DNA from 3 places in the Paenibacillus sp. RU5M genome. Region 2 is predicted to be linked to each of the others. Evidence: riboswitches for the same ligand, from Rfam matches in the RefSeq annotation. Region 2 holds a riboswitch; each other region holds the start of a gene.

Region 1 (2,195 bases), on a different contig from region 2:
TATTTTATAGCATTCCCATTTCAAAGTAAAACGATTTTAGTTCGCTTCCGGCTTCACCGGACCAATCACATATACCGTCTTGCCTTTCTTCCGTCCGAAGTTCAGGGCATGCTTCACACTATCATAATACACATCAATTTTGTTGCCTTTAATGGCACCACCTGTGTCTTCCGCACGACGGAAGCCAAGGCCCTCGATATACACCCACCAGCCAATCGGAATGATTTTGGGATCAACCGCAATGGTACGTCCCTCAGTTACCCGAGTACCTGATGCTGTTTTTGTGCCGATACCGGGCTCTTCAGAAGAGTATGCCGTCATGGATACATTTTTCAACACTTTTGAATATTTAAAAGAACTGCCTGAGACGGTAATTACTTTGCTGCCCGAGGCAGCGGTTTTCTTCGAGTTCGTGGTTGTTGCTGTTTTTGTCGTGGAAGTCTGCGCCGATACCGTCTGAATCACTGGCTCTTTCACAACAGGTTTGGCTTTGGTACCAATGGCAATCACTTTATCGACGCGATTCGTTGCGACCGATTTACCCACCATTTTTTTGGAGACCAATTCTCCATCCTGAAACACTTTTTCAATATGCTGTACAAGTGTGCCTTCTTTACCGCTCACAACGACACGATTGTCGCCTTTGTACAAGCTAGGGTCAGCCGTTTTGATCACTTTATAAGCAATCGGATGTTCCACTTCCACCGTACGCTTTGTTACCCGCACTACACGGATTTTCATATCCGCTTCAATAGTGGTTCCAAGCGCCGGATATACTTTGTCTTCACTTGCAATCTGAATACCTGATTTTTTAATCGCATCTTTTACCGATGAATCGGTTGTATACAGAGTCTTGGTGTCCCCGTCTGCCGTAATATTAACTGGAACGGCCCGCTCAATAACGATGCGGTCTCCATCTGTGATAGCCCCATTCAAGGGCATGGATACCTGATCGTGAGGGCTGACTGTGATTGACTGCTCCTCCAGCATTTCCTGAAGCATTCCTGTACGAGTCTCTACCGCTTGAGCTTTGCCATCAATAACCAGTGAAATTTGTTTCCCGGCCTGACCGTAAACGACTAACAAGATCATGATTGTAAGCGCAATTGAGAAAATCGCGATCAATGCCATTTGACGCAAGTTCTCATGCTTCCACCGCAACGCGAAAGACTTACTGGATGATCGTGACTCATGGGTCTCTTCTGGTTGGAATGTGCCCACTTCTCCGTCCTCCTTCATAGCCTCGCCGTCTAAAGTAATGCATGATGTCTTTGACGCGACTATACCAAATTTTCTACAGAACACAGATCGGACCAACATAATCCGGTTCTGCACCATGAATCAATCTTCGCAACATGATGTCATCCTCCTGAATACTTACCGTATGATGACAGTATTTCTTTTATTCAAAAACAAAAAAGCCAAAGAAAGAGTTTAAGAGGAACTCTTTCGTGGCTTCCGAATGATTCTGAATATCGGAAATTCATGCACGAGGTTGCCTCTCTTTTTCCGCTTGCGAGGTTAGCTGTCGGGTTCGGGCGAAAGAGAGCCGCCCTATCTCCGGTCATCCGCTCATGGCGGACGCCCTTGAATTCACCCCGAGACCCAAAGAAGAAATCAAATACGGCTTCGCAGATTCATACGCTGCTTTTGGGTCAGCGCATGTTGCGCATCGGCTGCAATCACCGATGTTTAAGCCCTATTGGTTCCCCCGCTCTCCGTTAACGGAGACTCAGCGAGACTGATTCATGAAAGTAATGTTGTTTCATCGGAAAGTGTCCCTTTGTTCATCCCCCGAACATCTGTCCAATTTTCCGCACAACAATTCACTGAAAAGATGATATCCTGTTTCTATGCATGTTGTAAAGCGTTGTTCAAGTACGTTTTTCTAAATATTTGGTTAAAATATTGTAATATTCTTGATTTATTTGGATCAAAAAGCAAATTAACTCCGCCTAACTCACTTTTTCACCCGTTTTGCTCGATCTTTTAACGAATCCCAAATCGTTCCATGGCATTTTTGGTCGTTATTGCTGCAATTTCCTCTACCGAAATGCCTTTAATTTCCGCAGCTGCTTCTGCAACCAGACGTACATGCGCTGTCTCATTTCGTTTTCCACGATAAGGGTGCGGTGTCAAATAAGGAGCGTCCGTTTCGATGAAAAATCGGTCCATAGGAACCTTCTCAAGTACCT
Region 2 (2,195 bases):
CTAATTTCTGAGTATGTAGCTTTATTATCAATCGTAGATTTGGCCCACTCACCACTTGTTTCTTTGTAATCCTTCTTCCATCCCCCGTCAGGACGTTGATTCTTCAAAATATCTGAGATACTTGCTGTCGTTCCAGATGCGTCTGCAGCAGATACCTTAGCAGCAGGCTGAAATACCATTCCGACAACAGAGAAAACCATTGTACATGCCATTACCAAAGATGCAAACCTTGCTTGTGCCTTCAACATCGTTTAGAACACTCCCCAATTCATTTTCTGCAAACTGTTTTCCTTGAGCGTCTCCCCTCCTTATATTTGTTTTTAAACTCAAACTATTTCTTTTCATCCAATAAGTGGATTAGATAAAAAGAATTCTATGCAAAACAATGAATTTTGTCAATAATTGCAACAATATGTAACAAATTCTTTGTCTTAACCTTTAGGTATCGTCTAATCGAAATGTGAGAAAGCCAATAAATTATCCAATTTTTCTCCATTTGAAACAGTAGTTACTTTTTTGTCATCTATTAAAACCCAATATTCGAGTTATTTCTACATAAATAGCGATAATTCCGTTAACATTGAGATGATAAGAAGTGTTCAAAATCGGTTTGACATTTTCGCATTTATGCAATATAGTTTCAAAAGGTTACAAAAACTTAATTATTCATTTGCCGAGTTTCATGTTTGAAAACGGGGGAACCATTTTGGGTGAATTATTCTTATACATAGGAAATATAGGGAACCTTCTACCGAACCCTTAGCTAACTCCGTAGGCATCGAAGGGAGAACAAAAATTTTGAAAAAGCTTATCATCTCCATTTTTGGAGCAGCAGTTCTATTTACATCCGGTGCAGCAAGCACAGAGGCAAGCAGTATCAACACCGTCGTTAACAACATGACAGGCATACCTTACAAATGGGGCGGCACAACAATGGCCGGATTTGATTGCTCTGGATTTATGAGATATATTTTCAACAAATATAGCATTGAATTACCACGCACTTCCCAGCAACAAGCTAAGGCCGGAACTCCGGTATCCAAAGCTAATCTGCGTACTGGTGACATGGTATTCTTTAATACGATGGGCAATGGCATTTCACATACAGGTGTATATATCGGGGGCGGACAGTTCGCTCATGCTTCAAGCAGCAAGGGTGTCAGCATCACACAATTATCCAATCCTTACTTCAATGATCGTTACGTAACAGCACGCCGGGTAACAGGACAATTTATGTATAACAAAATGCTGGGCAAAATATAAGTTTGATTTGATATAGTGCAAAGAGGAGGCTCCGGGTGAATCCGGGACCTCCTCTTTGTTTGGGGCTTTTGTTTACAAATCCGGTGTGCTGTAGACTTCTATACTTAATGTAAAGCCTTCTGTACTCTCATTGCACCCTGAGACAGCGCATGGCCTCCGCCTACCGCTCCAGCCACAGCAACCGTCTCCATAATCTCCTGATCGGTCGCTCCTTTGGCACGTGCCTCTTCCACATGGTAAAACGTACATACCTCATTGTTCGCAAACAGTCCAATACCCAGCGCAATCAGCTGTTTGGTCTTGGCATCAATCGCCCCTGCCTGAAAGCATTCTCCAGTGAACTCATGATAAGACTTCACCACAGCTGGCAGCACATCGCTTAATTCACCAATCTGATCTTTATAGGCATGAACCTTATCATTCATCAGTGTCATGGTTACCGCACATCCTCTCGGCTGATATGTTACAAGCTCTCACTGTACCTATCTTCTCTCCGGAGAGGTGTAATTATGCCAAAACATCCATGGTAAATGAACCTAAATAGGCATGTCCTATTCTTCGAGCAGGCTCTCGCGTGGTTCGCTGAACAATTGATATCGGTAATTCCGATCAAGCTTGACCACACGACGATTCTGACGGCGAATGAGTACCTGCTCCCCGTCCCAAGCCACTACAATACCTGTCACATCATTGGACTGAATCTCGTCCCGTACTACCCTTACTTTTTCACCCGATAAACGCAGTGCATCCAATTGTGCATCACTGATCATATTTCCGACGCCTACTTTCCCAAAAAAATTATTTACAAAAAGAGACCTAAATGAAAAGTCATTTAGGTCTCACGTGACTGTATTGGACTGTCATGTCATTCGAAAGTATGTCCCGACTGAAAGTTACCGCTGCGCGTGCTCTTTGCTGTCGTTCTTCTCAAA
Region 3 (2,195 bases), on a different contig from region 2:
GGAAAAGTACCTTTTTGCGCTGTCTTAACTTATTGGAGCAGCCTACTTCCGGTGAGATTGACTTTGAGGGAGTTTCGATCACTGACCCTAAACACAACATTAATGCAACTCGTGAAAAAATGGGGATGGTATTCCAGCATTTCAATCTGTTCCCGCACAAAACGGTGCAGCAGAACATTACGATTGCTCCCATTAAAGTGAAAAAACAATCTGCACAGGAAGCGGAACAAATCTGCGCAGATTTGCTGAAGACGGTGGGCCTGTCTGACAAAAAAGACGCTTATCCAAATCAGCTGTCCGGTGGACAGAAACAACGGATCGCTATTGCAAGAGCGCTTGCGATGCAGCCGCATGTCATGCTGTTTGACGAGCCTACTTCAGCACTGGACCCTGAAATGGTCGGTGAAGTACTGGATGTCATGAAGCGGCTTGCAGAGGGCGGCATGACTATGGTTATTGTAACGCATGAGATGGGCTTCGCACGCGAAGTAGGGGACCGCATCCTGTTCATGGATGGCGGGGTTATTGTAGAAGAAGGAACGCCTGCTGAAGTGTTTGGTGAGCCCAAGCATGCACGTACACGTGACTTCCTTGCTAAAGTGCTCTAATCCATCCGAGTAATCATTAGGATTAATTGCATGTAAATGTAAAGTATATACTGTGGATGAGAATTCTTATTCCCTCATACATCCCTGTCGGCGACCTGCCGGCAGGGATTGTTTTGTTGCGTGTAAATACGCACGGATTTACATAAAAAGTAACGTTTCTGTCATCAACGATATAAGCTCAAATAGACATTTTTTTGAAAAAGTCGCTTGAATTCAGCAAAAATATTGAAGTGAATTAGCCAGATGGTAACATTTACTACGACTCTTGGTTACAAAGTTGTGATATATTTGTTCCTGCCGAAACTTCCGGAGTTGGGAGTGTGGGGGATGTAACGATGCAGAGTGTGCTTGGGGAAGAATCATTTGCACACGGCTTGGGGTGAATTAGGGCTACATAAATTATTAATGTAATTGAACCTATAGGGTGGTTTCCTCCATCCGAATCCGACAACTAACTTCGCAGGCATAATGAGGGAGGAAGACCATGATTAACAAGAAACGTATAGCCAAAACAGCAACAGCTTTGCTGACAGCAGCAATGCTCATTCAGGCCGTTCCGGCTCATGCTGATTCAGTTCATGTGGCCAAAGAGGGGGATACCTTCTACACCTTATCCAAACAATATGGAGTTGGACTTAACGCTCTTATTAAAGCTAACAATGACATTTCAGCTTACAACATTTATGGTGGTTTGAAAATTACGATCCCTGGTAAAACAACGAACACAGCTTCTGCTGCAGCAGCTAAAACGGAGGCCAAAACGGTAACTGCCGCAAGCCTTGACGTTAATGCAGATAGTAAAGTTGTACAAGCCTGGGGTAAAACGTTTGATTACAGCAAAGCTGTCGACGTCAAAGCAACAGCATACTCCGCAGACGCTTCCGAAAATGGAGGATGGGGTGCCGTGGATTACTTCGGTAATCCGCTTGAATTGGGTACCATTGCAGTAGACCCAAGTATCATTCCATTGGGTACAAAGGTACTGGTGACAGGTCATACACATCCAGGACTGCCAAAACAGGCATTTGTAGCAACGGCTCGTGATGTGGGTAGTGCCATTAAAGGTCACAAGATCGATATCTTTATTCCTGGCAGCAAGCAATCCGTGAGCACATTTGGTATTCAGGATGTTGAACTTTACATTTTGAAATAAAATCAAAGCGTAGCTGCACATCATCATATGTGACTCCAACTAAATCTAAATTAAACAATAAAGGGTGTTCTCCAATCACGATAATGTGAATGAAGGACACCCTTTTGAATATCCGACTGCCGTATTCTAAATCTATTTACCCTTTGGCAGTTCCAGCATTTCGTCCAAAGTCACCAGCTCGTACCCGCGGTTTCGCAATTCCTCGATAACTTCAGGCAACGCCTCGATGGTACCACTCAGCTTCGATCCGACACCGCCTCCTGCATGTTGCAGAACAATGGAACCTGGTTTAACGGCCGACAGGATGTTTTGTTTGACTTCCTCTTTGGAGAGGCCCTTCCAGTCCAGGGAATCGACGTTCCAATTCACAATGCTGTAATGTTGTTTGGCCGCCCATTGCAGCTGTTGCTCATTAATGTCGCCATAAGGTGGAC

The links. Region 2 has a riboswitch for cyclic di-AMP ahead of CRO25_RS10090 (C40 family peptidase). Riboswitches for the same ligand answer to the same signal wherever they lie in the genome.
Region 1: it holds a riboswitch for cyclic di-AMP, as region 2 does, so the genes downstream of both, CRO25_RS31100 (3D domain-containing protein) here and CRO25_RS10090 (C40 family peptidase) in region 2, are expected to answer to the same signal.
Region 3: it holds a riboswitch for cyclic di-AMP, as region 2 does, so the genes downstream of both, CRO25_RS03465 (3D domain-containing protein) here and CRO25_RS10090 (C40 family peptidase) in region 2, are expected to answer to the same signal.

The regions. Positions count from the first base shown of each region.
Region 1 covers NZ_OBQM01000020.1:51,569-53,763, forward strand. The annotation lists gene CRO25_RS31100 (3D domain-containing protein) at 37-1,221, opposite strand; cyclic di-AMP (ydaO/yuaA leader) riboswitch at 1,495-1,748, opposite strand; gene CRO25_RS31105 (TatD family hydrolase) at 1,990-2,195, opposite strand, start outside.
Region 2 covers NZ_OBQM01000002.1:946,117-948,311, forward strand. The annotation lists gene pelA (pectate lyase) at 1-248, opposite strand, end outside; cyclic di-AMP (ydaO/yuaA leader) riboswitch at 662-793, shown strand; gene CRO25_RS10090 (C40 family peptidase) at 799-1,263, shown strand; gene CRO25_RS10095 (carboxymuconolactone decarboxylase family protein) at 1,368-1,697, opposite strand; gene CRO25_RS10100 (hypothetical protein) at 1,815-2,033, opposite strand; gene CRO25_RS10105 (hypothetical protein) at 2,157-2,195, opposite strand, start outside.
Region 3 covers NZ_OBQM01000001.1:727,799-729,993, forward strand. The annotation lists gene CRO25_RS03460 (amino acid ABC transporter ATP-binding protein) at 1-608, shown strand, start outside; cyclic di-AMP (ydaO/yuaA leader) riboswitch at 894-1,090, shown strand; gene CRO25_RS03465 (3D domain-containing protein) at 1,093-1,761, shown strand; gene CRO25_RS03470 (polysaccharide deacetylase family protein) at 1,894-2,195, opposite strand, start outside.